One region of the Duganella sp. FT27W genome, then DNA from elsewhere that is predicted to be linked to it. Evidence: riboswitches for the same ligand, from Rfam matches in the RefSeq annotation. Region 1 holds a riboswitch; the other holds the start of a gene.
What was found. Region 1 has a riboswitch for thiamine pyrophosphate ahead of F8197_RS15455 (TonB-dependent siderophore receptor). Riboswitches for the same ligand answer to the same signal wherever they lie in the genome.
Positions count from the first base shown of each region.

Region 2: it holds a riboswitch for thiamine pyrophosphate, as region 1 does, so the genes downstream of both, thiC (phosphomethylpyrimidine synthase ThiC) here and F8197_RS15455 (TonB-dependent siderophore receptor) in region 1, are expected to answer to the same signal.

Region 1 is NZ_WHIV01000003.1:798,902-813,598, reverse strand. It holds gene F8197_RS15455 (TonB-dependent siderophore receptor) at 1-2,118, opposite strand, end outside; TPP riboswitch at 2,177-2,273, opposite strand; gene F8197_RS15450 (immunity 26/phosphotriesterase HocA family protein) at 2,423-2,956, shown strand; gene F8197_RS15445 (hypothetical protein) at 2,970-3,677, opposite strand; gene F8197_RS15440 (sensor histidine kinase) at 3,674-5,053, opposite strand; gene ompR (two-component system response regulator OmpR) at 5,068-5,769, opposite strand; gene F8197_RS15430 (hypothetical protein) at 6,016-6,417, shown strand; gene F8197_RS15425 (flagellar assembly protein A) at 6,633-8,564, shown strand; gene F8197_RS15420 (flagellar assembly protein A) at 8,650-10,497, shown strand; gene F8197_RS15415 (LysR substrate-binding domain-containing protein) at 10,494-11,417, opposite strand; gene F8197_RS15410 (sulfite exporter TauE/SafE family protein) at 11,489-12,265, shown strand; gene arfB (alternative ribosome rescue aminoacyl-tRNA hydrolase ArfB) at 12,268-12,669, opposite strand; gene F8197_RS15400 (chemotaxis protein CheW) at 12,797-13,297, shown strand; gene F8197_RS15395 (ATP-binding cassette domain-containing protein) at 13,319-14,697, opposite strand, start outside.
Region 2 is NZ_WHIV01000007.1:117,777-132,473, forward strand. It holds gene F8197_RS27815 (valine--tRNA ligase) at 1-623, opposite strand, end outside; gene F8197_RS27820 (diguanylate cyclase domain-containing protein) at 690-3,281, opposite strand; TPP riboswitch at 3,933-4,041, shown strand; gene thiC (phosphomethylpyrimidine synthase ThiC) at 4,112-6,028, shown strand; gene thiS (sulfur carrier protein ThiS) at 6,042-6,245, shown strand; gene F8197_RS27835 (thiazole synthase) at 6,262-7,044, shown strand; gene F8197_RS27840 (hypothetical protein) at 7,041-7,247, shown strand; gene F8197_RS27845 (hydroxymethylpyrimidine/phosphomethylpyrimidine kinase) at 7,244-8,029, shown strand; gene thiE (thiamine phosphate synthase) at 8,045-8,677, shown strand; gene F8197_RS27855 (ANTAR domain-containing response regulator) at 8,760-9,389, shown strand; gene F8197_RS27860 (response regulator) at 9,616-10,065, shown strand; gene F8197_RS27865 (S-(hydroxymethyl)glutathione dehydrogenase/class III alcohol dehydrogenase) at 10,137-11,243, shown strand; gene F8197_RS29040 (M56 family metallopeptidase) at 11,332-13,746, shown strand; gene F8197_RS27875 (UvrD-helicase domain-containing protein) at 13,916-14,697, shown strand, end outside.

The DNA.
Region 1 (14,697 bases):
CGACACACGCCCGGTGCGCGACGCGCCCGGGATCAGGTAGCCGCCCAGGTCGGGCGTGACATCGCGCCAGTAGAACTTGTCGAAGGCGTTGTCGATGCCGGCGCGCAGGGTAGTGGCCACGCCGCCGATGCGGGTGGAGTACGCTGCTGCAAAGTTCACCAGGTGGTACTTGGGCACGAACACCGTGTTCTCGGCATCGAAGGCCTTCTTGCCCGAATACTGCCAGTTGGCGCTCACATTGAGTCCCTGTACCTGCGGCACCGCGTAGTCGGCATACACCGACGACTTGAACGCCACCACGTTGGTCACGCGCTTTCCGTCCAGGCTGGCCGAGCCGGTGCCGCTTTGCCTGGTGCTCAGCCCCGTGGCGGTGATACCGACGGTGAGTTCGCGCGAGGCGCGGCCGTTGAGGCCCATTTCCAGGCCACGGTTTTCTGCCTCGCCGTTACGCACGAACATATTGGACGCGTTGTCGACGTATTCCAGGCCCTTGCGGATCTGGAACAGCGCCAGCGTGGCACTGAGGTCGGTGCGGATGTCGGCCTTGACACCGAGCTCCACCTGTTTCGACTTTGCCGGTTCCAGCGCCTGCCGTTCATTCAATGATCCCTTGGGCGCCACGCCGCCATGCTCGAGGCCTTGCGCATACGAGGTGTAGAGTGAGACGTTCGGACGCAGGCTGTACACCAGCGCCACGCTGGGCAGCCAGAAGCCGGCATCGGTCAGGGCGTTGGGCTGGATCACGCCGGCCTCGTTTTCGCCGACGTACTGGTTGCGGCGCACCTGCACGTAGCGCGCACCGGCATGCAGCTTCAGTTGTTCGGTGAGGCTGACGATATCCTGGGCGAACAGCGAGCGTTCATTGGTGTAGCGGCGCTCGGACACCGGGCCGCTGGTGCCCGGTGCTGGCGGCACGATCACCGGGTGGTAGATATTGCTGGTGCCCGAGTAATCGTACAGGTCGTCGCCCCATTTTTCGCGGTTGCGCATCAGCGAGCTGCCGAACGTGACCTCGTGTTCGATCGCGCCGGCGGCAAAGCGGCCCTGCAACAGCGCCTGCACCGTCAACGGCGACTTCTTCTCGCCTTCGCTGATGTAGTTATATACGTCGTAGTCGCCATTGCCGCAGAAGCCGGGGTACAGGTCCTGCGCGCCGCAACCGTAAGGGAAGGCCGTGTAGTCGTCGCGCTTGAAGGTGTTCTGGTTGGCGCTGACGGTGGCTTTCCACTCGGGCGAGAACGTGTACTCGAAGCGGGCGCCGATATTGCTGCTGATGGTTTCGACCGGTCGCGCCCACGGCTGGTCGTTGAGCATGGTGTCGGCATCGATTGCCGGCAGCGTGGTGTTGTTGAGCAGTTGGAAGCCGGGTGCGGTCAGCTGCGACTTGCGCTGGTAGTCGGCGTCGATTTGCAGCAGCGCCTGCGGCGAGATGCGCCAGTCGAATGCGCCCGAGATGAACTTGCGATTGCCGTCGGCGCCCTTGACGATCGAGCGCAGGCGCTCGGCAGCGACGTTGACGCGATAGCCGAAGCGGGTGTCCTCGAAGCGGCCGCCGACATCGGCAGCGCCGTACAGCGTGCCGCGCTCGCGGGTTTCGAGCACCACCATGCGGATCGGGTTGTCGGTGGGGCGCTTGGTCACGTAGTTGAGCACACCGCCGGGCGCGGACACGCCGGCCTGCAGGCCGGACAGGCCTTTCAGTACTTCGAGTCGTTCCTTGTTTTCCAGCGCGATCTGGGTATCGCCGGCAATCGTCATGCCGTCCTTGCGGTAGCTGGTGCCGTTATCGAGCTTGAAGCCGCGGATCGAGAACTGCTCGGCATACCCGACCGCGTTGTAGGCGTCGGACAGGCTGGCGTCGTAGCGCGCGGCGTCGGTGGTCGAGCGGATCTGCAGGTCCAGCATCTGCTGCGACGTGATCACGTTGAGCGAGGCCGGGGTGCTCAGCAGCGGCGCATTGGAAAAGCCGCCGATCGAGGCGGTGCTGGCGCGGGTCTTGGTGGCACTGACGACGACTTCGGGCAGCGCCTGGTCGGCTTCCTCGGCCATGGCGGCGCCGGCAAAGGAGTTGAACACCGCTACGGCGATGACGGATACGGCAAGGTTGGGTTTGTACATGTCTGCTCTCTACTTGTTCGGCCGGAAGCCGCGAAGAGAGCCATCAAAGGAGGGGAGGAGACCGACTTTTGCGCTTTCCTTCGCTGGCATTATCCAGATCAGGTACGAAGGGTATCTCTCACCCGGAAACAATTCCAGGACCCCTAGCGAACCGCGAGTGTAACACAAACGTCATCATTGAACGGCCGCATCGTGGGACCGCCAGCGCGATTGTGACGCCTGCGTCACGCGTGCGCCACAATCGGCGCCGCCTCGCTACACTGCCACTTTTGCGCCGCAAGGCGCCAGCGAGGCGGGCCCGGCAATGCAAGCAAGACCGTCCGCAACGTGCAGTGAAAGGATGGGAATGAGGCAGTCGTATCAAGAAGGTAGTTTTTTCGCCGTGCCATTGCTCGATGGTGGTTACGGCGCCGGCCTGGTGGCGCGTTTGTCGCCGGGCAGCAAGATCATGCTGGCCTATTTGTTCGGTCCCCGGCAAGATGGTTTGCCCGACCTGGCGCAGCTTGCCTCGTTGACCGCGCAAGACGCGGTCAAGGTACTGCGGGTTGGCGACATGGCGCTGGTCAGTGGCCACTGGCGCGTGCTGGGCGAACTCGAAGCTTTCGATCCCGCCCAGTGGCCGATGCCGCAGTTCCTGCGCCGGGCCGACGCTCTCAAGCGCGCCTGGCGCGTCACCTACTCCAGCAACGATCCGGCCCGCTCCGAGCGCGAGGAGTCGGTGCCTTACGAAACCGTCGGCTTCGAGGCCGATTCGCTGTACGGCTACGGTTCGGCCGAGCTGCTGCTGACCAAGCTGCTGGTTGGCGCCGACCACCCGCTCAACCGCAAATCAGTCTGATCCGGCTGCTCACTCAGCTGCAGCCGACATTCCACGCCGTGTATTCGCCACGGCTTTTGCGCACCGCCACCCGCGCCACGGTATCGCGGTCGCTCTCGAACACCATGCCCAGCATCAGCGGCGCGCCGGCGACGGGCGCCGCCGGCTCGAGCGCGGCCAGCCGGTACGTCAGAGCGCGATACGGCGCGCATTGCGAATTGCCGGCAAACAGCAGGCGCGCGCGGCCCAGCAAATCACGGTGCTGGCGCAGCAGCGCCACGGCGTCCACGTCCGCCACCTTCGGGTCCTGCAAGGTGGTGTAGCGCGCTGCCGCGCAGGGCACGGTGGGCGTGGCCAGCCATATGTACCAGCGCGGCGTCTCGGCTGCATCCTGCCAGCGCTCGCCCACGGGGGCCTTGGCGTCATAAATAAAACTCGAGCGGATTTGCCGGCACAGGTCCGGGTGCGAGCGGCGCGGTGACGAGTCCACGCGCGCGATCACGCGCCACGGCTGTTTGTTGCCATGGCGTTCTACCTCGAAAGCGGGGGCGAACAACGGCGGCGTGGCCCACGGTCCTTGCGGCGCGGCCGCCTGGCGGGTGCTGAAAAATGCCTCGAACGACGTGCGCTCTTCGGTGGTCGGCTCGCGTTGCTGCAGCGGCATGGCGGGTTTTGCTGCCCAGGCTGGCGTGGCGAGTGCGCCGGCAAGCAGCGCGGCGGTCATCAAGGTCGAATGTCTCATGCTGCTTTCATCAGGATCTGGATCGCCAGGCCGCCGCCGTCGCGATTGCGTACCCTCAGTTCGGCGCCATGGCGCTGCAATACGCGGTCCACGATGGCCAGCCCCAGGCCGGCGCCATTGGCCTGGCCGCGCGCCGTATCGAGCCGGGTGAAGGGCTTGAGCAGTTGGCCGATCTGGTCGTCGGGCACGCCGGCGCCGTGGTCCTGCACCTCGATCACCACCCGGCTGGCTGCACCCACGCCCTTGATGCTGCAGCCGATATCGATCTCGGTGATGTCCTGGTCGGGTGTCTTGCCGTAGCGGCGCGCGTTTTCCACCAGGTTGTTGATCACGCGTTTAAGGTCGGTGGCGTTGCCCATCGCGTGCAAGCCAGGTGCGATGTCGGTCTTGACGCGCACATCGGGAATGCGCGCGGCGTCGTGCGCGACATCGGCCAGCAGTTCGCTGATATCGACGTTGATGAAGCTCGACGCTTCGGTGGGCCTGGCGTAATCGAGGAACTGGCCGATGATGGCGTCCATCTGGCCGATGTCGGACTGGATGCCTTCGCGCGCTTCGTCCGACAGATGGGCCATTTCCACTTCGAGCTGCATGCGCGCCAGCGGGGTGCGCAGGTCGTGCGAAATGCCGGCCAGGATCACCGCGCGGTCCGACTCCACCTGCTGCAACTGCAGCACCATCTGGTTGAACGAGCGGTTCGCTTCGAGGATTTCGTTCGGGCCTTTTTCAGGCAGCGGATCGGGGCGCATGCCTTGGGCAAAAGCGCGCGTAGCCTTGGTCAGGCGCCGCAGCGGCAGGTTGACCAGGCTGGAAATGAAGGCTGCGCCCAGCAGCGAAATGAGCGACACCACGCTGGCCCAGCCCAGCCACTGGATGCCGGTCAGGCCGCGAATGCGCTCGCGTTCGAGCATCAGCCAGTACTGGTCGTCGTCGATCTTGAACGACACCCAGAAGCCGGAGACGCCGTTGACCTTGGACGAAAAGCGCGTGTCCTGTCCAAGCTTGGCGCGCACCAGCTTCTGGATGTCGGGCATGAGCGCGTTGTCGGGCGGGGGATCAACCTGGTCGTCGGCTTCCAGCGTGAACACCCGGATGCCTTCGTTGGATACCAGGTCGAACAGCAGTTCGCGCCGCAGTTCGGGCGCCGAGTGGGTGAGGGCGGCATGGGTGATGGTGACCACCGACACCACCTGCGCCGAGATCTGCTGCACCTGCGGATCGTGCTGGACCACGCTGATCATGCCCACCCAGGCTGTCATGCTGGTGGTGGTAAGGGCGCCCAGCAGGATGAAGGTACGCCAGAACAAACCGCTTTTCAGGCTGGCGAGACGGAGCGTGAACAACCATTTGAGCGGTGACTTCGACTTGGACTTCATGCGCTAGCCCGCGCTTAGCGCGGCTGACCCTCCGGAATGAACACATAGCCCAGGCCCCAGACGGTCTGGATGTACAGCGGGCTCGATGGATCGGGTTCGATCAGCTTGCGCAGGCGCGAAATCTGCACGTCGAGGCTGCGGTCGAACACTTCGTATTCGCGCCCGCGCGCCAGTTCCATCAGTTTTTCGCGCGACAGCGGCTGGCGTGCATGGCGGGCGAATACTTTCAGTACCGAGAATTCGCCGGTGGTGAGCGGCACGGTTTCGCCGGCTTTTTTCAGGGTGCGCGTGCCCAAATCCAGTACGAACTGGCCGAACTCGAAGGTTTGCGGGGTTTCGGACGGTGCGCCCGGAATTTCGTCGGGACCCCGGCGGCGCAGCACAGCGCCGATGCGCGCCACCAGCTCGCGCGGGTTGAACGGCTTGGGCAGGTAGTCGTCGGCGCCCATCTCGAGGCCGACGATGCGGTCCACGTCTTCGCCCTTGGCGGTGAGCATGATGATGGGGGTCTGGTCGCCGGCGCCGCGCAGGCGGCGGCAGATCGACAGGCCGTCCTCGCCGGGCAGCATCAGGTCAAGCACGAGCAGGTCGTAGCGCTCGCGCAGCCACAGCTTGTTCATGGCGGTGGCGCTTTCGGCGGTGAAGACGTTGAAGCCTTGTTCGGTGAGATAACGGCGCAACAGATCGCGCAGGCGCACGTCGTCGTCCACTACCATAATCTTGGCCTGATGGCCATGCTGATTGACGGTATTACTGCCGCCAGTGTTGTTGGAATCAAGCGTAGTCGTCGTCATTTCTTTGCCAAGTTGTCTTATTGATGTTGCTATGGTAACGTCATATTCGCGTCACGAAAACGTCTGTTTTTACCCATTACAAAGTGTTACAAACTTTACCCGATTGGTCTTACTCCCTCGTGCAAACCATCATACACTGCGGGCATGGAATCACCTCTTAGGAACGCCATGTTCATCGACCTCAAAAAAATACACGCGGCAGCAAGCGCATCTTTTTGCGTTCGATCCACCCTGGCTTCCGTCGTGGTGTGCTGCGGTGTGCTGTCGGCACTGCCCGCGCATTCCGCCGGCCAGGATCGCCGTGACGACAATCGTGACAATCGCAGCCAGCAAAGCGCCCCGCGCCAGCAGGACATGCGGCAAGACCTGCGCCAGGACCAGTCGCGCCAGCTCGATCCGCGCAGCTACGAGTCGCGTGCCGAGGAACAGCGTCGCGCCATGCAGGAGAACAACCGCAATGCCGAGATGAGCCGCCGCGTGGGCCGCATGACCGCCGACGAACGGCGCGACCTGCGGCGCCAGATCAACGAAGCCGGCGCCGAAGTCTACGCCCTGCCGCCGCGCCGCTGACCTCCGCCTGCATCGCTACCGACAGTTACCGTTATTCCGACGCCCGCCGTGTTCTGCACGGCGGGCGTTTTTGCATGGATGACATTAATGTGTGGCAATTGCATCACATTGGCGATTACTCAACATGATAATCGTTCTCTTTTGGTTGATCATGTGTAATATTAGTTTATTACACGCAATGCCCGTCGGCCGCGTGTTCCCCTTGGAGGAAGATCGTGGTCCCAGACGTTGCACCCGCAGCGCTATCGGTCGTGTCCGCGCTACCCGCGCCTGACGCGAGCCTGCCCATTGGTTTGATCCTGCACCCGGACGGCATTTATATCGATCTTGGCCTGCCGCCACCGGCGCGTGCCGCCGCCATCAACCAGGTGTTCGGCGCCGGATTTTGCCTGGCCGGTTTGTCCTACCCGGTGTTGATCAAGGCGCTGTACGACGTGGGGCCCGACCTGGGCGCCGCGCAGGCCGTGCGCCTGGCTGATGCGGTGCGGCTGATCGACGCCAGCCGCCTGCCGCTTTACAAGACGCCCAAGCCGGGCCGCGGCTACGCCGAGTACTACTTCGAGCCGCTGTACCTCGATGCGGAAGTGCTGGCCGACGGCACCGAGCTGCCCGAGCGCGTGGCGCGGCTCGACATCGACGAATTTGTCGCCGCCATGTGGAGCCACGGCATCCGCTTCGGCATCGACGTGGCGGCCGTGGCCAATGCCATCAAGGCTCCCAAGGCCGAGCGCATCACCTTTGCCACCGACCTCGAACCGGAGCCGGGCTGTAACGCCACGGTGCTCGAGGTGTCGCACGCACTGCACCGCAGCGACGCACCGAAGGAACGCGCCGACGGCCGCATCGACCTGCACAGTTTCGAGAACCGTTTCCCGCAAATCAAGGCCGGTGTGCGGCTGTTGAAAAAAGTGCCGGCCACGCCCGGCTTGCCCGGCTTCGACCTGGCCGGGCGCATGACCGCGCCGGCGCCGCCGGCCGACCTGGCGCTGCGGCACCTGGCCGGCGACGGCACCGAGGTGCAGGAACTCGATGATGGTGAATACATCGTCTCCATCCGCGAAGGTTTTCTTGCCGTCGATTCCAAGTCCAACCGTGTATCCGTCACCGACAAGATCGTCAGCCTCGATGGCGTGAGCGGGCGCACCACCGGCAACCTGGAACTGACCGGCGCCTACGAAGAATACGGCGACGTGCAGGAACAGCGCGATGTCACCGGCGGCGACATCACTGTGCACGGCAACGTGTATGGCAACATCCACTCGCGCGGCGGCGCCGTGGTGCTGGACCGGAACCTCGTCGGCGGCAGCATCCGCAATGCCAATGGGCCGATCACCATCGCCGGCGTGGCCTCCAGCGCGGTAATCCACACCGGCAGCGGTGCGGTCACCGTGGCGCGCGCCGAGAACTGCATCATCTCCGGCAGCAGCGTGACCATCGGCGAAGCCTCCAACTGCGAGATCGTCGCCGACCTGCTGCGGATCACCGTTGCCGAAGGCTGCGCCGTCGCCGGGCGCGACGTGGAAATCGAATCGGCCGGCCCGCGCCGCCGCACCGAGATGGTGATCTATGTGTTGCTGCGCGACGTGACCCGCTTCGACCAGGAGATCGGCGAACTCGATGTGCGCCTGGCCGAACTGGCGCGGGTGCTGGCGGGCCACGAGGAAGAGGCGGCACGCCTGTCGGCGCTGCCCGACGTGCGGCGTTACCTGGCGCTGGCGCTCAAGCTGCGCAACCAGGAGTTGACGGTGTCGCCCGAACAGGCGCACATCCTGCGCAAGATCGCTGCCGGCGTGGCCGAACCGATGCAGACGCTCGATCGTCTCAAGAAGGACGGGCAGATTGCGTTGACCCAGCAAAAGCTGCTGCGCGACCGGCGCGACGCCGTGAGAGCCGAGCAGGTGGCGGCGGCAGGCACCGCGCGCTGCGGCTTGCACATGGTAAGCGGCGAAACCGTGGTGCGCACCATGCCCTATGGCGGCGCGGGCGACAGCGCCGCGCCGCTGCTGGCCCGGCAGCCGTCCAAGGACATCAAGCAGCGCCTGCGCGGCACCCCGGCCGGCGGCGCGGTGCTGTTCTGGGAAAGCGAGGGGGCGCTGAACTGGCACCTCGACCCTCGGCAAGTACACAATAATGGCGGTTCATGCTAGGCTATAGGGCATATTAAAAAAAGTGAAGGGGCGCTCCGCTCCGACGTACATCTTCGTGGGGATTACCGTGTCAAACGCAACGACGTTGAATTCAGGCGCCGGGGGCGAACTGCCCGCAGCGCTCGTCAAGCGTGATGATGGCATCTACTTCGACGTTGCCGCCACGCCCGTGGCGCGCCTGGCCGCCGTCGGCCAGATCTTCCTTGGCGGCGCCTGTTTCGTGGGCCTGCATTACGCCATCTTTACCAAGATGGTCTATAACGCCGGTCCCGATCTGCCGCCCGCGCTGGCCGAACGCCCGCTGCTGCGCTTTGCCGACCGCATCGAACCGTTTCATCCGGCGCGCCGCCAGCTGTACAAGAACGTCAAGGTCATCGGCGGCGAGGCCGAATACTATTTCGAGCAGGTGTATTTCGACGTACCCGGCCTGCCGCCGCAGCCCGCGCGGCTGACCTTCGACGAATTTGTCGCGGACATGTGGGCCAAGGGCATCCGCTTCGGCATCGATGCGCCGGCGGTGCGCGACGTGATCGCCACCGGCCGCGTGGCGCGCATCACGGTCGCGCGGCGCCTGAACGCCATGCCGGGACGCGATGCCGCCATCGTGGAAGTCTCGCGCGACATCCATCGCAGCGACGCCCCGCGCGAAAAATCGGATGGCCGCCTCGATTTGCAGACCTTCCAGAACCGCTTCCCGCAGGTGAAACCGCATGTCAAGCTGCTGCGCAAGGTGCCGTCCGCACCGGGTGTGCGCGGCTTCGAGATGTCGGGCGCGGTGATCGACCCGCCAGCCCCCAAGGACCTGGAGCTGGCGTCGGTGGCCGGCGAAGGCACCATGATCGAAAACTTCCGCGACGGCGAATACCTGGTGTCGTCGGTCGAAGGTTTTCTCAGCGTGGACCCCAAGACCCGCCGCATCTCGATCGGCCCCAAGATCATCAGCCGCGAGGGCGTGAGCGCGCGCACCACGGGCAATTTGCAGCTCACCGGGGAGTACGAGGAGTTCGGCGCAGTGCAGGAGCAGCGCCGCGTCGAAGGCGGCAATATCACCATCCACGGCGATGTGTACGGCAGTATCGAATCGCGCGGCGGCGACATTGCCCTCAACAGCAACCTGATGGGCGGCTCGGCTGTCAATGCCGACGGCGCCATCCGCGTGCGCGGGGTGGCCGCCGGCGCCGTGCTGCAAACCAAAAAAGGGGAGGTCGCGCTCACCCGCGCCGAAAACTGCATCATCTCCGGCACCCGGGTGGTGATCGGGGAGGCCAGCAACTGCGAGATCATGGCCGACGAGGTGGTGATCAAGGTGGCCGAAGGCTGCGCCATCGCTGCGCGCCGCATCGAGATCGTCCATGCCGGTCCGCGCAAGCAGAACGAGATGTTGTTGTACGTGCTGGTGCCCGATACCGCCGGCTACGACAAGCGCGTGGCCGACCTGCTGCCGAGAGTGGCGGCGGCGCAGCGCGAGGCGGTCCAGTACAAGGAAGAGATGGACGCCATCACCAGCCAGGCCGAGGTACGCAACTACCTCACGCTGGCCACCCGCGTGCGCAAGCGCGAAGTGGTGCTCACACCCGAACAGGAGCCGCTGTTCCACCGCATGGCGACCGCCGTGGGTCCGGCATTGAAGTCGGTGGGACGCATCTCGCTCGCCCTCAAGGCGGCGCAGATACAGGAAGAGCAGGCGCGCGCCGAAGTGGCGCAGGTCGAGCGCAAAAAGCGCGAATTGATCCACAAGTCCCAATGCTCGGTCCAGTTGCTGACCGGCGAAGTGCAGTTGCGCCCGATGACCTATGTGCCGGACGGCGTGGCGCCTTACGACTATGCGCCCAAGGAACTCAAGGCCAAGGTGCGTACCTCGGCCGCTGGTCTCCCTACGCTGTTTTTCGGCAGTGTCGGGCCGATATACTGGGCGCCCCCGCAGGACAATTAGTCTCCGCGAGCGCTCTGGGGCGGAGTGGCGCCGCGCAGTGCGGCGACCAGTTCGCGCGCAGGGGCGGGCAGGGTGCGCAGGTCGCGCACGCACACCAGCAGCTTGCGCGCAGCCCAGTCGTCGGTCAATTTCACGATTCTCAGCAGACGTTCACCATCGTGGCGGCGCGCCGCCGTCGCCGGCAGCAGCGCTATGCCCGCGCCATTGGCGCACATGCGGCAGACGGCCTCGAAGCTGCGCAGCCGGATCTTGCAGTGCATGCGCCGCCCCAGCCGCGCGGCCTGGCCAGCCGCGTACTGCTGCAGCGCGCTGTCGCCGGCCAGGCCGATGAAATCATGGTCGAGCGCATCGGCAAACGCCATGCCCCGGCGCTGTCCCAGTTGCCGCGCCAGCGGATGGCTGCGCGCCATGGCCAGCACCAGGGTGTCGTCGCAGACCGGGAAGGTGTGCAGCGCGGCGCTGTCCACGGCGTCGGTGATGATGCCGATGTCGGCCGCGCCATCCGCCACCGCCTGCACGATGTCGCGGCTTTGGCGCTCTTCCAGGTCCACGCCCAGGCGCGGGTGGGCGGCCAGGAAGGCGGCCAGCGCATCGGGCAGGAATTCGGTCATGGCCGAGGTATTGCACAGCAGCCGGATTTGACCCTTCAGGCCGGAAGCGAATTGCGCCAGGTCGCCGCGCAGATCGTCCACCTGGCGGCCGATGATGCGCGCGTGGCGCAGCAGTGCCAGTCCGGCTTCGGTCGGCTCCACGCCGCGCCGGCCGCGTTGCAGCAGCGGCACGCCCAGCGTTTCTTCGAGGCCGCGCACGCGGGCGCTGGCCGAGGGCAGCGCCAGGTGCGCCAGCCGGGCGCCAGCGGTGATGCTGCCGCTGTCGGCGATGTGGGCAAATAAACGCAGGTCGGTGAGGTCGAAACGCATGGCAGCCTATGTCAATGACGAAGTCTGGCTCAGTATATTCCACATTTGCAGCGCTGCTCCGGAAGAGGACAATGGCAGTCATGGATACCATGACTCTCTTTATTGCGCTGGTCTTCGTGCTGGCAGGCCTGGTCAAGGGTGTGACCGGCATGGGGCTGCCCACGGTGGCCGTGGCCTTGCTGTCGTTGAAGATGGCGCCACTGGAAGCGGCAGCTTTATTGATCGTGCCTTCGGCGCTGACGAATGTGTGGCAACTGGCCACGGGACCGGCACTGTACCCGCTGTGGCGCCGGTTGCGGCCGATGTTGCTGGCCACCTGCGTGGGCACCGCCATCGGCGGCTGGCTGCTGCTCGCACCAGGCGGTACCGGCACAGGTGCGGAAGCGGCGGTATGGACGCCAGCCGTGCTGGGTGTGCTGCTGGCCGGCTACGGCGTGCTGGGTTTGTCCGGCTGGCGTGGCAAGGTGCCGGCAGCGGCACAGCGCTGGGCGGGGCCGCTGGCCGGCGTGGCGACCGGCGCCATCGCCAGCACTACCGGCGTATTCATCATGCCGTCCGCGCCGTACCTGCAGGCGCTGGACCTGAACCGCGAGGACCTGGTACAGGCGCTGGGCCTGAGTTTTACGGTATCCACGCTGGCGCTGGCAGCCATGCTGGCCTGGCGCGGCGGCTGGCATGCAAATGCTGCCACTGGTTCGCTGCTCGCGCTGCTGCCGGCGGCGCTGGGCATCGTGGCGGGCCAGTGGCTGCGCCAGCGCATGTCGGCCGAGGTGTTCCGCCGCTGCTTTTTTTTCGCACTGATCGGGCTGGGCGTGCACCAGTGCGTGCGGGCAGCGATGGCTGGCTGAGGCTAGGTTCTTAGTACCTTGCCGCGCAATTGTTTGCGCTCGCCGTCTTTCGCCTTGCCGTCGAGCCGGCGGCGCTGCGAGCCGCGCGTTGGCTTGGTGGGCCGGCGCACCGTGGGTAGTATGGCCACGCTGTCCACCAGCTCCTGCAGGCGCCGCAGCGCGTCTTCCTTGTTGGCTTCCTGGCTGCGCGATTGCTGGGCCTTGATCACTACCACGCCGTCGCGCGTGATGCGGCTGTCGCGTAGGGCCAGCAGGCGTTCCTTGATATGTTCGGGCAGCGATGACGGCGTGATGGCAAAGCGCAGGTGCACCGCGCTGGAAACCTTGTTGACGTTCTGGCCGCCCGGTCCCTGCGCGCGAATGGCGTTCAACTCCACGTCGTTGATGTCGATCTGCTGGTTCATCGGCGCATTGTAGCAAACGCGCTGCGCTGCACCCGGCAAAAATTGACGGTAGTCAACATCTGGCGCAGGGTGGGCGGTTACGATGGTTCATGCCTGTTACCGCACGTCCCAGGACGAAAGGATCATCATGTCTCCCATTTTCCACTCAGCGACGCAAACGTCCACCGCGCGGCAGTACCTGGTGTTCCGGCTCGGCGGCCTCGATTACGCGCTCGATTTCAGCAAGGTGCAGGAACTGCGTCCGCTCAAGGAACTCGAACGTTTTTCGTCGGACGGGGAAATCATCAGCGGGGTAGCGGTGTCGCGCGGCGTGATCATGCCCATCGTCGATATGCGCATCGCGTTCGGCCCACGGCCGCCGAAACACGATCCGCTGACGGACGTGATCATTTTAAAGCTGTCGAGCTGCGTGATGGGGATGGTGGTCGATGGCGTGACCGACATCGTGTCGCTCACGGTGGAGCAGTTGCAGCCGGTACCGGTGGTGGAAACACCGGCGGCGGTTGCGCCACAGGTTGATTACCTGCTCGGCATCGGCGTGGTGGATGACCGCCGCCTGATCGTGGTCGATATCGACAAGCTGATGTCGATCCGCAAGGTGCCTTGCGCGCCACGCCAGGCGGCGTAATACTTCTTTGCTGGCGAGCGTTTAAGCCAGCGCTTCCAGTTCTTCCTGCAACTGCAACCACTGGGCTTCCAGCTCGCCCAGGTCCTTGGTGAAGAAGGTCTGGTCGGCCAGGGCCTGCTTCAACTTGGCCTTGTTGGCGGCTTCGTAGATCGTCGCATCGGCCAGGCGGCCATCGACTTCCGCTTTCTGGGCGCTGCGCTTGGCGATTTGATCGTCGAGGCGCTTGATCTTCTGTTCCAGCGGCTTGCGCAGCGTGGCCAGGCGCTGGCGGTCTTCCGCTTCCTTGCGTTTCTGGTCCTTGGTGTTCACTACCGGCGCCGAAGGCGCGGCCACTGGAGAGGCCACAGGGAAGTCGGTCTTGTTGGCCTTGCCCGCTGCCGGCAGCACGTCGGTGCCTTTACCCAGCTTGGTCTTGAACAGCCAGTCCTTGTAGTCGTCCAGGTCGCCGTCGAACGGTTGCAACTTGCCGTCGGCGACGATGATGAATTCGTCGGTGGTGGCGCGCAGCAGGTGGCGATCGTGGGAGACCACAACCAGCGTGCCTTCGAACTGCGCCAGCGCCTCGGTCAGCGCTTCGCGCGTTTCCAGGTCCAGGTGATTGGTCGGTTCATCGAGCAGCAGCAAATTCGGACGCTGCCACACGATCAGCGCCAGTGCCAGTCGTGCTTTTTCGCCGCCGGAGAACGGTGCGATCGAGCTGGTGACCATGGTGCCCGGGAAGTTGAAGCCGCCGAGGAAGTTGCGCAGTTCCTGCTCGCGCACGGTCGGCGCGATTTTGGCCAGATGCCACAGCGGCGATTCGTCGTGACGCAGCATCTCCACCTGGTGCTGGGCGAAGTAGCCGATATTGAGGCCCTTGCCGATGGTGGCGTCGCCGGTCAGCGGCGCCAGTTCACCGGCGATGGTCTTGATCAGCGTGGATTTACCGGCGCCGTTCACACCCAGGAGGCCGATGCGTTGGCCGATCTGCAGCGAGAACTTGATGTTGTTGACGATGGTCTTGGTGGTGACTTCGCCGGTTTTTTCGTTCTCGATCTTGTAGCCGGCATCCACGTCTTCCATGACCAGCAGCGGATTCGGAGCGCTGAGCGGCTCGCGGAACTCGAACGAGAATTCGGCAGCAGCGCGCAGCGGCGCCAGTTCTTCCATCTTGGCCAGCGCCTTCATGCGGCTTTGCGCCTGGCGGGCCTTGGAGGCTTGCGCCTTGAAGCGGTTGACGAACGATTCCAGGTGGGCGCGCTTGCGCTGCTGCTTTTCCAGCGCGCCGGCGGCCAGGATCATTTGCGCCGCGCGTTGGCGCTCGAACGACGAGTAGTTGCCCGAGTAGCGTTTCAGCTTGCGTTCGTCGATGTGCACGACCACGTTCACCACTTCGTCGAGGAAGTCGCGATCGTGGGAGA
Region 2 (14,697 bases), on a different contig from region 1:
CCGTCGGCCAGCGGGTACTTGATGTACCACATCGAGCCGTCTTCTTCTTCCGACACCACTTCGAGGTCGGAGACGGCGGTGCCCAGCACCGGGTCCCAGTTGACCAGGCGCTTGCCACGGTAGATCAGGCCCTGCTCGTGCAGGCGCACGAAGACGTCGGTAACGACCTTCGAGCGGGTGTCGTCCATGGTGAAGTATTCGCGCTGCCAGTCGGGCGAGGCGCCCAGGCGGCGCATCTGGCCGGTGATGGTGGAACCCGATTTTTCCTTCCACTCCCACACGCGCTTGATGAATTCGTCGCGGCCGAGGTCGTGGCGCGAAATCTTTTGCGCGTCGAGCTGGCGCTCGACGACGATCTGGGTGGCGATGCCGGCGTGGTCGGTGCCGGGGATCCAGGCCGTGTTATGGCCCAGCATGCGGTGGTAGCGCGTCAGGCCATCCATGATGGTCTGGTTGAACGCGTGGCCCATGTGCAGGGTGCCGGTGACGTTCGGCGGCGGCAGCTGGATGCTGAAAGAAGGTTTGCCGGCGTCGAGGGTGGCGGTGTAGTAACCGCGCGATTCCCACTCCGTACGCCAGAATTGTTCAATGTCGGCAGGCTCGAAAGACTTGGCTAATTCCATGATTGGGCAGAGTAATGTGCGAAAACAGCCATTATAGATGACGCAGCCGCCGCTGCGCGCAGCGGCCTAACCCGGGTCTTCGGCCAGCCACCAGGCATTGCGCCCCGCCGCCTTGGCGCGGTACAGCGCCACGTCGGCCTGCTTGTAGAGCTGTTCGTGGCTGTGGCCGCGCTGGTGCACCGCCGCGCCCACGCTGGCGCTGATCTCGATCGTCGCCCCGGCGGGCAGCAGCAGCGGTTGGGCCAGGTCGTGCAGCATGCGCGCGCACATGGGCTCCAGGGTGGCGCGGTCGGTGGCCTGGCCCAGCAAGACGGCGAACTCGTCGCCGCCCAGGCGGAACACCCGGTCCGACTCGCGCACCGCCGCCAGCAGGCGTCCGGCGGCCGCCACCAGCAGGGCGTCGCCGGCGTCGTGGCCGTAGGTGTCGTTGACCGGCTTGAAGTGGTCGAGATCGATCAGCAGCAGGGTGAATGCCGGGCCGCCGCGCTCGGTCTGCGCCACCAGCAGGCGCAGCTCGTCGCTGAACAGGCGCCGGTTGGCCAGGCCGGTGAGGGCATCGCTGTAGGCCAGGGTTTCCAGCTGCGCCTGGGTGGCGCGTAGTTCGGCGGTGCGCGCTTGCACCATCGCCTCCAGTTCGCGCTGGCGCCGGCGCAGGTACCTGGTGCGTAGCTGCATCAGGCCGGCCAGCAGCGCCGCTGCCAGCAGCACCGCGCCCAGGCGCGCCCACGGTTGCTGGTGCCACGCGGTGAGCACCCGCACCGGCACCTCCAGCGGCGCCGACCATTCACCGCTGCGGTTCGAGCCGCGCAGCAGCAGCATGTAGTCGCCCGGCGGCAGGTTGGTATAACTGGCGCGGCGGGTGGCGGCGTCGGTGGCGATCCAGTCGCGATCGAAGCCCTTGAGCTGGTAGGCATAGCGGTTGCGTTCGGGCGCAGAATAGTCGAGCGCGGCGAATTCAAGCGAGAAGCCGCGCTCGCGTCCTTCCGGCGTGACCGTGATCGGCGCAGCCTTGCGGCCGGCGAGGTTGTAGATGCTGCCCGGGATTTCGCGGTCGCCCAGCAGGATGCGGGTGACCGCGACCGGCGGCGCGTAGCGCCATGGCGCCAGCGCGCGTGGACGCAACACGGTCAGGCCTGTCAAACCTCCGAACACCAGTTCGCCCGCAGCAGTCCGGGTGCCGGAATTGGTCCAGTACACGGGCACCTGCACGCCGTCGCCAGCACCGAGCGGCATGACCGCCAGGGTGCGCGGATCGATGCGCGCCAGGCCGGTCTCGGTGCTGGCCCAGATGGCGCCGTCGCCGTCCTCCAGCAGCTTGTTGACGCCATTGTCGGGCATGCCCTGCTGCCGGCCAAACCGGCGCATGCGCCGCCTTCCATCGGCATCGGTGCGTTCAAGCAGGATCACGCCGGTGCCGAAGTTCGACAGCCACAGCCGCCCCTGGCGGTCCACCAGCAACGACGACACGTAGCCGGGCGCCAGGCGGTCGGGCGTGGCCAGCTCGGTAGGAAGCACCTCGACGCCGATGGCGGCATGGTCGTAGCGGTCGAGCCGCGCTACCCCGGTGCGGGTGCCTACCCAGAGATCGTTACCGGCTGCCAGCAGGGCAGTGACGCGGTGGTCGCCCAGGCGCAGCATTTCGTGGCGCAGCAGGCGCAGCATGTCGCGTCCGCCAGGGGCCTGCAGCTGCAGCGCCCAGACGCCATCGAGACCGCCGAGCCACAGCACCCGGTCGCTCCAGGCCAGCGCCCACACTTCCACGTCCGGCCCGCGCCCTGGTACTGGCACCAGGCGTGCGCGGCGGCCGTCGGCGTCGGCGCGGTACAGGCCTTGCTGGGTGCCGAGGTAGATGTCGCCATCGGGGCCGGGCGCAATCGCCAGCACCCGGCCCTTGGCCAGGTCGGGCACGGTGGTCACGCGGCCACTGACCGGGTCGACGATCGCCACGCCACCGCCGGCAATCGACAGCCACATGCGTCCGTCCGGCGCCTGCATCATGGCCGGCACGCTCAGGATGCCGCTGCCTGCCTGGCCTAGGTGGCGCACCGTGGTGATTGCCCCGGTCACCGGTCCGTGCTGACTGACGCAGCCCATGGTGGCGACCAGCACGATGCCGCCGCGCTCGCGGAACATGGTCATGATGTTGTTGTCGGGCAGGCTGTCCGCCGCATCGGCGCTGTGGCGAATACGGCGCGAGGCGCCGCTGCGGGCATCGAATACCAGGATGCCGCCCGCACCGCCGTCGGTGCCGAACCACAGTTCGTCGGGCGCCACTTCGATGATCGCCGTCACGCGGTCGGTGGGCAGCGACGCCGCCGGCCCGTGCTCTTGCACGGGCGCAGCTTGCAGCGTTGCCGGGTCGAGCAGGAACGCGCCGTTGGCGCGGGTGCCGATCCAGATGCGGCCGGCGCTGTCCTGGAACAGCACAATGACCGCCAGCGCCGGCAACCCCGCGTCACCGAGGGCCACCGGCCGCAGGCGCCGCTGGGCGTCCAGCAGGAACAGGCCGCGCTCGGTGCCTATCCAGAGCCGGCCATCGGCGGCGCGCAGCAGCCGGTTGATACCGCCTGCCGGGATGGTACCCTCGGCATAGGTCAGGTGGCTGACCGCGCCGGAAGCGTCGATGCGGTCGATGCCGGTGCCATGGCCGACCAGCACCCCGCCGGTGCCGTCGTCGGCGATGGCGCTGCCATCGCCATTGGCCTGGCCGTCCATGCCGGTGCCGGTGCGATAGCGGACAAAGGTATCGCGCTCGGCATCGTAGCGCGCCACGCCGCCCGAATTCATGCCGACCCACAGCCGTTCGCGGCTGTCGATGTGCAGGCTCAGGATATAGCTGTCGGGCAGGGTGTCGCTCCGGTCGGGGTCGGCCAGGTACCGGATGTGCCGGGTGCCGTCCCAGCGCAGTAGCCCGGCCTGGGTACCGATCCACACAAATCCCTGGCGGTCCTGAACGATTGCTTCGGCGCCGGACATGTCGGCATGCTGGTGGTGCTTGAAAGCGGTATGCGCCAGGGGCGCCCAGCGCTCGGCACCTTGGGCTTGGGCCTCGGTGGCGCTGGCAAGGAGCAGCACGATGGCCGTGATCGCCAGCAGCAGCGCCCATGCAGCGTCCGCACTGCCGCGGGCGGCGCGCACCGGCAGGACGGAACAGCGGTAAGTATTGCTTCTTGGCATGAGGTCACTATACCCCAGCGTGGCGTGCTGGTTGTGGCGTTTTTGCTACGAGCACGCTGCTGTCAATACGGGGTCGCACAATCGGCATGGCGCGGTTATAATCGTCGCGCTGCCCGGTGACCTATGCCGGGCGGCACACGCTAGGGGTCCTGCGCACGGCATACAGCTGTGGCGCGGGTGAGAAATACCCTCCGAACCTGATCTGGATAATGCCAGCGAAGGGAAGCTCAGGACAACGCCGCCACGGTTTTTGTGGGTACTGGTGTCGTCCTACCTCCTTTGCTGGCTCCTGTAGCCAACCAAGGAGCCACATGAACGCCCACCAGAAATTCCTGTCCGCCACCGCCACGGTGGACCAGGCAGCAATCCACCCGCTGCCCAATTCCAGCAAAGTCTACATACAAGGCAGCCGTCCCGACCTGCGCGTGCCGATGCGCCGCATCACCCAGGCCGACACGCCCGCGTCGTTCGGCTTCGAGACCAACCCACCGGTGTACGTGTACGACACCTCGGGCCCATATACCGACCCCGAGGCCGTGATCGACATCCGCTCGGGCCTGGCCGCCACGCCGCGCCTGCCGTGGATACTCGAGCGCGACGATACCGAGGAACTGAGCGGTCCCACGTCCGAGTACGGTCAGGCGCGCCTGGCCGATCCGGCGCTGGCCGAGCTGCGTTTCAATTTGCACCGGCTGCCGCGCCGCGCACGGGAAGGGCGCAACGTCACCCAGATGCACTATGCCCGCCAGGGCATCGTCACGCCCGAAATGGAATACGTGGCGATCCGCGAAAACCTGCGCCGCCGCGAGTACCTGACCGAGTTGAAAGACTCCGGCCCGATGGGGCAGCGCCTGGCCGATTTGATGGGCCGCCAGCACCCGGGCCAGTCGTTCGGCGCCAGCATTCCGCTGGAAATCACGCCCGAATTCGTGCGCGACGAAATCGCCCGCGGCCGCGCCATCATCCCCGCCAACATCAACCACCCGGAAGTGGAGCCGATGATTATCGGTCGCAATTTCCTGGTCAAGATCAACGCCAATATCGGCAATTCGGCGGTCACGTCCTCGATCGGCGAGGAAGTGGAAAAGATGACCTGGGCCATCCGCTGGGGCGGCGACAACGTGATGGACCTGTCCACCGGCAAGCATATCCACGAAACGCGCGAATGGATCATCCGTAACAGCCCGGTGCCGATCGGTACGGTGCCGATTTACCAGGCGCTGGAAAAGGTCAACGGCAAGGCCGAAGACCTGACCTGGGAAATCTTCCGCGACACCCTGATCGAGCAGGCGGAGCAGGGCGTCGATTACTTCACCATCCACGCCGGCGTGCTGCTGCGCTACGTGCCGCTGACTGCCAAGCGCCTGACCGGCATCGTCTCGCGTGGCGGTTCGATCATGGCCAAGTGGTGCCTGGCGCACCACCAGGAATCGTTCCTGTACACGCACTTCGAAGAGATCTGCCAGATCATGAAGGCGTATGACGTGTCGTTCTCGCTTGGCGACGGCCTGCGTCCCGGCTCGATCTACGACGCCAACGACGAAGCGCAGCTGGGCGAACTGAAAACCCTCGGCGAACTCACGCAAATCGCCTGGAAGCACGACGTGCAGGTAATGATCGAAGGCCCCGGCCACGTGCCGATGCAGCTGATCAAGGAAAACATGGACCTGCAACTGGAACAGTGCCACGAAGCGCCGTTCTACACGCTGGGGCCCCTGACCACCGACATCGCGCCCGGCTACGATCACATCACGTCCGGTATCGGCGCCGCACAAATCGGCTGGTATGGTACGGCCATGCTGTGCTACGTGACGCCGAAGGAGCACCTGGGGCTGCCCGACAAGAACGACGTCAAGGACGGCATCATCACGTACAAGATCGCCGCGCACGCGGCCGACCTGGCCAAGGGCCACCCGGGCGCCCAGATCCGCGACAACGCCTTGTCGAAAGCGCGCTTCGAATTCCGCTGGGACGACCAGTTCAACCTGGGACTCGATCCCGACAAGGCGCGCGAATTCCACGACGAGACGCTGCCGAAAGACTCGGCCAAGGTCGCGCATTTCTGCTCGATGTGCGGCCCGCATTTCTGCTCGATGAAGATCACCCAGGAAGTGCGCGAGTACGCGGCGGCCAACGGCATGACCGACGGCGCTGCGCTGGCGCAGGGCATGCAGGTGAAGGCGGTGGAATTCATCAAGAACGGCGCCGAGCTGTATCGCAAGTTGTGAAGGGACGCTATCGATGATCGAAATCGAATTGAATGGCGCGCCGCACGCGGTGCCGGCGCGCCAGACGCTGGATCAGCTGGTCGATGGCTTGTCGTTGACGGGCCAGGCGCTGGCGCTGGCCGTCAACCGCGCGGTGGTGCCGCGCCAGCAGTGGCCGCAGCGCGAGCTGCAGCCGCAGGACAAAGTGGACATCGTGCGCGCCATCGGCGGCGGCTGAACATCAAGGAAGCTATATGAACCAAGACTTATTGACCATCGCAGGAAAAACCTATCAATCGCGGCTGCTGGTCGGCAGCGGCAAGTACCGGGACTTGCAGCAAACGCGCGAGGCCACCGATGCGGCCGGCGCGGAAATCATTACCGTGGCGATTCGCCGCGTCAACATCGGCCAGGACCCGAAAGCGCCGAGCCTGCTCGACGTGCTGCCGCCGTCGCAGTACACGATACTGCCCAACACGGCCGGCTGCTACACGGCCAGGGACGCGATCTACACGCTGCAAATGGCGCGCGAGCTTTTGAATGGCCACAAGCTGGTCAAGCTCGAAGTGCTCGGCGACGAAAAAACGCTGTTCCCGCACATGCCCGAAACCCTGGTCGCGGCCGAGGCACTCGTCAAGGACGGCTTCGACGTGATGGTGTATTGCAGCGATGATCCGATCCAGGCCAAAATTTTGGAGGACATCGGTTGCGTGGCGGTGATGCCGCTGGCGTCCCTGATCGGCTCCGGCATGGGTATTCTCAACCCGTGGAATCTGTCGCTGATCATCGAGCAGGCCAAGGTGCCGGTGCTGGTCGATGCCGGCGTGGGCACGGCGTCGGACGCGGCGATCGCCATGGAACTGGGCTGCGACGGCGTGCTGATGAACACGGCCATTGCCGGCGCCCGCGACCCGGTGCGCATGGCGCGCGCCATGAAGCTCGGCGTGCAGGCCGGGCGCGAAGCATTCCTGGCCGGCCGCATCGCCCGCAAGTTCGCCGCATCGCCGTCGTCGCCGATGGCGGGCCGGCTGGCATGACCGCCCGCGTGATGGCGCCCGCAAAGCCTGCGAAACATTACGGCATAGCGATGGCAGACGCGCGTGCGGGCATGGCTGGCGGCGTGCCGGCGACGTCGATGATCGGAACCGTTGGCGGCGCACTGGCGACGGCGCGCGCCGTGCCCGTTGCCGGGTCGACGACGTCGGCGACGCCGGCAACCGTGCGGCGCGCGCGCCAATGAGTGCGGTCACTGCGCCGGTCCGGCGTCCGTGCGTGCTGGTATTTGCCGGCCTCGATCCGTCCGGCGGCGCCGGCCTGGTGGCCGATGCGCAGGCGGTAGTGGCGCAGGGCGCGCATGCGCTTACCGTGTGCACCGCGCTCACGGTGCAGGATAACGACCGCGTGTACGCGGTCGAACCGGTGGCCGCCGACCTGGTGCTGGCCCAGGCGCGCGCGCTCACCGCCAGGATGGCAATCAGCGCGGTCAAGATCGGTATCCCCGGCAGCGCCGCCAACGCGCTGGCGATTGCCGACGTGATCCGCGCACTGCGGCGCACGCAGCCGCAACTGCCGGTGGTGCTGGACCCGGTGCTGGCCAGCGGCCACGGTGACGTGCTCACGCCCGGCGACGCGGTGGCCGCGCTGGCGCCGTTGCTGGCGCTGGTGACATTGCTCACGCCCAATGGACCGGAGGCTTATCGCCTCACCGGTATGGAAGAAGGTGTGGCGCAAGCGGCCATGCTGCGCGGCCAGGGCTGCCGCAACGTGCTGATCACGGGCGGCCACGACGATGGCCCGTACCTGCTCAACCGCAGTTACGGCGAAGTGGATCACCAATGGCAGTGGCAGCGCCTGCCGGGCCAGTTCCACGGCAGCGGCTGCACGCTGGCTGCCGCCATTGCCGGCCTGCTGGCGCAGGGGCTGCCCGTGATCGCCGCGCTGGAACAGGCCCAGTATTACTGTTTTACCGCGCTGCGCGACGCTTACGCGGTGGCCCCCGGCCAGCGCATGCCGCTGCGCTAATTTGAGAGGACTATCATGCAAGGACTTTACCTGGTCACCCCCAACTGGGACGACACCGACCAACTGCTGGCCGTGACCGAGCAGGCGCTGCAAGCTGGCAGTGACAACATCGCACTGGTGCAATACCGCCACAAGGACGCCGGCCCGGCCCGGCGCCGCGCGCAGGCCACGGCGCTGCTGGCGCTGTGCCGGCGCTATGGCGTGCCGTTCATCGTCAACGACTTTGTCGAACTGTGCCAGGAAATCGGTGCGGACGGCGTGCACCTGGGCGGCACCGACGCCGGCGTGGCTGCCGTGCGCGCGCAACTGGGCGCCGACAAGATCATCGGCGCTTCGTGCTACGGCGACCTGGCGCTGGCCGTGGCCGCGCAGAACGACGGCGCCAGCTACGTGGCGTTCGGCGGCTTTTATCCGTCGCTGGTCAAGAAATATGACTTCGTCACACAGCCCGAATTGCTCGACCAGGCGCGCGCCGTGATCCGCGTGCCGACCGTGGTGATCGGCGGCATGACCCCGCAAAACGCCGCGCCGCTGGTCGCGCGCGGGGCCGACATGGTGGCGGCAATCACCAGCGTTTATCAGGCCGACAGCGTGGCGCGGGCGGTGCACGCTTTTGCGGCGTTGTTTTCCAGGCCTGTAGTGGGGTAATGCTCCGTAGGAAAACCTTGAATGATGGAAGCTTTTCGGCTTTATAATGGGGTCGTTAGCAATAGCCCAAGGTTGCCGCCACATGCCCAATTCCCTGCCCCAGAAGCGTCCCATCCTGATTGTCGATGACGACCCGTTATTGCTCGATTTCCTGGGCGAAGTGCTCGGCCATGCCGGTTACGACATCCTCAAGGCCTCGTCGGCAGAGCAAGCGCTGCAACTGATCGCCCAGCGCGAGCCCGATATGGCGCTGCTGGATATCCACATGCCCGGCATGACCGGCCTGGAACTGGCCAAGCAGTTGCACGCCACCAGTTCGGTGCCGTTCATGTTCCTGTCCGGCCGTGGCGATGCCGATGCCGGCAAGCAGGCCGCCTCGTATGGCGCGGTCGGTTTCCTGGTCAAGCCGGTGGACGAGAAGCAGCTGATGCCGGCGTTTGCCGCCGGCCTGGCGCGCGCCGACGAAATCCGCCAGCTGCGCCGCACCGAGTTGAACCTGAACGCGGCGCTGGCCGCCGGCCGCGAAACCAGCCTGGCCGTGGGCCTGTTGATGTGCAAATTCCAGACCGACCGCAACACCGCGTTCGAAGTGTTGCGCGACCATGCGCGCTCGAACCGGCGCAAGGTCAACGAGGTGGCCGACCAGTTGCTGGCGGCCGAAGAAACCCTCAATGGCTTGCATGCTGCATTCAGCCAGCGTCTGAAAAAATAGACAGCAATGCCGTCGAGCTGCTTGCTCTACGGCATTTTTGTTGTACACTGTGAACTGTCTGCGGTATATCCATGCTGCAGCACGATGCAGCAGGCCGCGTGATCGCGCTCCGCCTGCCACCGTCCGGGCCGCCTTTTCCCTGCGCCCGTCCCCCAGTTCTCGGCCCAACTCCGCCGATCGTTTCCGTCAGTCTTGCTGACGGCTGTGATTTTTTGCGGAGACCGCCATGCCTTTCGATACTTCCAGCAACACCCAACGTTCCGACCAGGACCAGAGTGCCGCCATCGGCTTTTCCATCTACGTCACCGCCCCGCGCGTATTACACATCGACAGCGATGCCGACACCGCGCTGGTGCTGACCGCGCTGCTGGTGCCGGAAACCCGCGTCACCCACGTCACGACCATTGCTGCTGCCCAGGACTTGCTGCTGAGCGAGCAGTTCGCGCTGGTGGTGATCGATCCGGAGCTGCGCGATGGCGACGCGGGCCTGCTGCTCGACAACCTGCACCATTTGCAGCCGGGCGCCCGCGTGTTGGTGTATTCGGCGCGCCATCCCGAAGCCAACATCCCAGGCGGCGCCTTCCTGCCCAAGCCGTGGACGTCGCCGCGCCAGCTGTGGCGTACGGTTTCCGATTTGCTGGATCTGGGCAGCACCATGCCCGTGGAACCGCAATAAGGTAGCAAGCCCACAGATCGTCCCTGGCTTGTTATCATGGAGCATTCCAGATAACAGCCAGAGGACGAACGATGAAAACCAAAGCAGCCGTAGCATGGAGCGCGGGCCAGCCGTTGACGATCGAGGAAGTGGACCTGCAAGGCCCGCGCGCCGGCGAGGTGCTGATCGAACTCAAGGCCACCGGCATCTGCCATACCGACTACTACACGCTGTCCGGCGCCGATCCGGAAGGCATTTTCCCGGCGATTCTCGGCCATGAAGGCGCGGGCATCGTGGTCGATGTCGGCCCCGGCGTGACCACCCTGAAAAAAGACGACCACGTCATCCCGCTGTACACCCCTGAATGCCGCCAGTGCAAATTCTGCCTGTCGCGCAAGACCAACCTGTGCCAGGCGATCCGCTCCACGCAAGGGCGGGGCCTGATGCCCGATGCGACCAGCCGCTTCTCGCTCGACGGCAAGCCGCTGTTCCATTACATGGGCACCTCGACCTTCTCGAACTACATCGTGGTGCCGGAAATCGCACTGGCGAAGATCCGCGAAGACGCGCCGTTCGATAAAGTTTGCTACATCGGTTGCGGCGTGACCACCGGCGTGGGCGCCGTGGTGTTCTCGGCCAAGGTGGAAGCGGGCGCCAACGTGGTGGTGTTCGGCCTGGGCGGCATTGGCCTGAACGTGATCCAGGCGGCCAAGATGGTTGGCGCCGATAAAATCATCGGGGTCGATATCAACCCGAACCGCCAGGAAATGGCGCGCAAGTTCGGCATGACGCATTTCATCAACCCGAAAGACACGCCGAACGTGGTCGACCACATCGTGCAACTGACCGACGGCGGCGCGGATTACAGTTTCGAGTGCGTGGGCAATACGCAACTGATGCGCGAAGCGCTCGAGTGCACCCACAAGGGTTGGGGCCAGTCGTTCATCATCGGCGTGGCGGCGGCGGGCCAGGAGATTTCCACCCGGCCGTTCCAGCTGGTGACGGGCCGCGAGTGGAAAGGTTCTGCTTTTGGTGGCGCCCGTGGTCGTACCGACGTACCGAAGATCGTCGACTGGTACATGGACGGCAAGCTCAATATCGACGACCTGATCACCCATCGTCTGCCGCTCGAGCGTATCAACGAAGGTTTCGACCTGATGAAGTCGGGAGAGTCGATCCGCTCCGTGGTACTTTATTAATTTTACTCCCCGGTGGAAGTAGAAAAAAAGTTCTAGACTTAATTATCTAGATAATTTATTCTACATTCCATCACAAGGGGAGTGCGGCATGGACGTATTGCAAACTCTGGTGCCTGCCGTCGGCTGGGCGCTGTTGCATTTTATCTGGCAGGGCCTGCTGATCGGCTGGGCCGTGGCGTTGGCCATGCACCTGTTGCGCCGCGCCCGGCCGCACACCCGTTACGCGGTGGCTTGCGCCGGCCTGCTGTTATGCGCGGCGCTGCCGATTGCCAGCGTCATCAGCCAGCTGCACTCTGCCGATGCCTCTCCTGGCGCCAGCCTCGGCGCCATCACCCTGATTCCTTCTTTTATGTCCGGCGCCGATGCCGCTTCTGCTTCTGCTCCCTTGCTGGACCAGCCCGTGCTGGCCGGCTGGGAAGCCGTGCTGCGGGGCCAGTTGCCGTGGGTGGTCGGACTGTGGCTGGCCGGTGCGGCGCTGATGTCGCTGCGCCTGGCCATCGGCCTCAAGTGGGTAGCCGAACGCACCCGCAGCGACCGCTACACCGTCAACCATTACTGGCAGCGTCGCCTCTCCAGCCTGGCGCGCCGCGCCGGCCTTGACCTGCATGTGCGCCTCGGCGTGGCCGATGGGCTCGACAGCCCGGTCACGGCCGGCTGCTGGCGTCCGATCTTGCTGGTGCCGGCGTCCCTGATCACCGGCATGCCGCCCGAATTGCTCGAAGCGCTGCTGGCGCACGAGCTGGCACATATCAAGCGCCGTGATTACCTGGTCAACCTGATTCAAAGTGCGGTGGAAATCGTGCTGTTCTATCACCCAAGTGTTTGGGCCTTGTCGCGCCGCATCCGCATAGAGCGAGAACAAATCGCCGATGACCTGGCAGTGTCCATGCTCGGTCAACCGCAGATGCTGGCAAAGGCCTTGTCCGAGCTGGATAAATTCCAGTTCGATACCGTACAACTTGCCCACGCGGCGCATGGAGGAAATCTTATGTCTCGTATTAAACGCTTGCTGCGTCCCGATGTCGAACCGGTCAGCTGGAAAATGGTGGTCCCGTTGCTGGGCCTGTGCGCAGCCAGCGCCGTATTCTATGTGCAGGCCGCGCCCAACCCGCCGGCCGCTGCGCAGCTTGGTGCCGCACTGGCGTCGACAGCGGCTGCCGTGGCCGCTGTGCCGGATGCATCGAATGCGCTTGATGTGTCCGATGCGCCGGATTCGCCCTATGCGAAGGATGCGCAGAATTCGTCCGATGCGAAGGATGCGACCGGTGCGAGCGATGCGCAGGAAGTTGCTGCTGCGGCTGCAGAGCCGGTAGCAGCAGTGCCCCCGGCCGCGCCGGCTGTGCCTGCCCTGCCGCCACTCCCGGCCGCGCCGAAAGCTGTCCCGGAACTGGTCGCGCCAGCTACCCCCGCAGCACCGGCGGCCCCCGCAGCTCGCGCCGTAATCGCAGGACCCGCAGCACCAGCGGCCCCAGTAGCACGTGCCGCAGTCGCAGCACCCGCAGCACCCGCGGCCCCAGCAGCACGTGCCACAGTCGCAGCACCCGCAGCACCTGCAGCCCCAGTAGCACGTGCCGCAGTCGCAGCACCCGCAGCACCCGCGGCCCCAGCAGCACGTGCCACAGTCGCAGCACCCGCAGCACCTGCAGCCCCCGCAGCACGCGCCGCAACAGCAGCATTCGCGGCGCCTGTCGCCCCAGCAACCCCGGCCGCACCGATGGCTGACGCTGCCATGCACTCCTCAATCAGTATCGAAGGGATGACCATGCTCAGAGGCAAACGCGACAGCGCGTTTGCGCTGGTGCCGCTTGACCGCAGCCGCATGACCATCGCTGGCAACACCGACGACATGCTCAAGGTGGCCGACCTGCGCAAGACCATCAAGGGCGAATTCATCTGGTTTGCCGAGCGCGACAAGAGCTATGTGATCGAAGACCCGGCGCTGGTGGCGCAAGCGATTGCCGCCTGGGTGCCGGTACAAAAACTCGACGCGCAAATGAAGGTGCAGGGCGACAAGATGCAGGCGCAAGGCAAGGTGATGGAAGCAGCAGCCGAGAAAATGCGTCTGAACCTGGAAGCCAACGGCGGGATGCGCGAGGTCGAGCAGCGCGGCCACGAGATCGGCCGCGCTGCCGCCCAACAGGCCATCATTGCCCGAAGCCTGGCGCAGGTTGCGCTGGAGCGCGCGGCCTTGTCCGCCTCTGACACCGACAAGCGGGCCGCACTCGACGCCCGTCGTGCGCAGTTGCAGGCGCAGCTGGCGCCACTGGCGCGCGAAATGGACGCCCAGCAACTGCGCCTGGTGGCGCAGTCGGCCAGGGTGGGCCAGGACATGGGCCGCCGCATGGCCGAACTGAGCAAGCCGATGAGTGTGATGGGCCGCGAAATGGGTGCGCTGGGCCGCCAGCGCGCGCAAGCCCAGCGCGAGGCGGAGCTGGCGATGAAAGCCGTGTTCAAGCAGGCGCTGGTCACTGGCAAGGCGGTCGCTGCCACGCCGTCGGCCTGAGATTGGGCAACGATGGCCACGCCGGGCGTGATGCCCGGCGTAACACTTCTCATTCGTTGCCGGCACGGCGCCAACCCGGCGCCAACCGGAACGATCGGGAGCCAGTTGCCGCCCGAACCGGGCGCGGTGGCTGGCGGTGCTTGAGCAGGCATCCCGGTATAATCACGGGATGCAAAATCTTCTCCATAATCTGAACGACGAACAACTGGCCGCCGTCACCCTGCCGGCCCAGAGCGCCCTGATCCTGGCGGGCGCCGGTTCCGGCAAAACCCGCGTGCTGACCACCCGTATCGCCTGGCTGATCCAGACCGGGCAGGTGTCGCCGTCCGGCATCCTGGCCGTGACCTTTACCAATAAAGCCGCCAAGGAGATGATGACGCGCCTGTCGGCCATGATGCCGATTAACACGCGTGGCATGTGGATCGGTACCTTCCACGGCCTGTGCAACCGGTTGCTGCGCACGCACTACCGCGACGCCGCGCTGCCGCAGACGTTCCAGATTCTCGACTCGCAAGATCAGCTGTCCGCCATCAAGCGCCTGATCAAGGCCAATAATGTCGATGACGAAAAGTTTCCACCGAAAGAGGTGATGTACTTCATCAACGGCGCCAAGGACCAGGGCCTGCGCGCCGACAAGATCGAGCCGTACAACGCCGATGAGCGCAAGAAGGTCGAGCTCTATCAGCTGTACGACGATCAATGCCAGCGCGAAGGCGTGGTGGATTTTGCCGAACTGCTGCTGCGCACGTATGAACTGCTGAGCCGCAACCAGCCGCTGCGCCAGCACTACCAGCAGCGTTTCCAGCACATCCTGGTCGATGAGTTCCAGGATACCAACGATTTGCAGTACAAGTGGCTCAAGCTGCTGGCCGGCCATGGCGAAGGCGGCGGCGGGGCGCTGTTCGCGGTTGGCGACGACGACCAGAGCATTTACGCGTTCCGGGGCGCCAA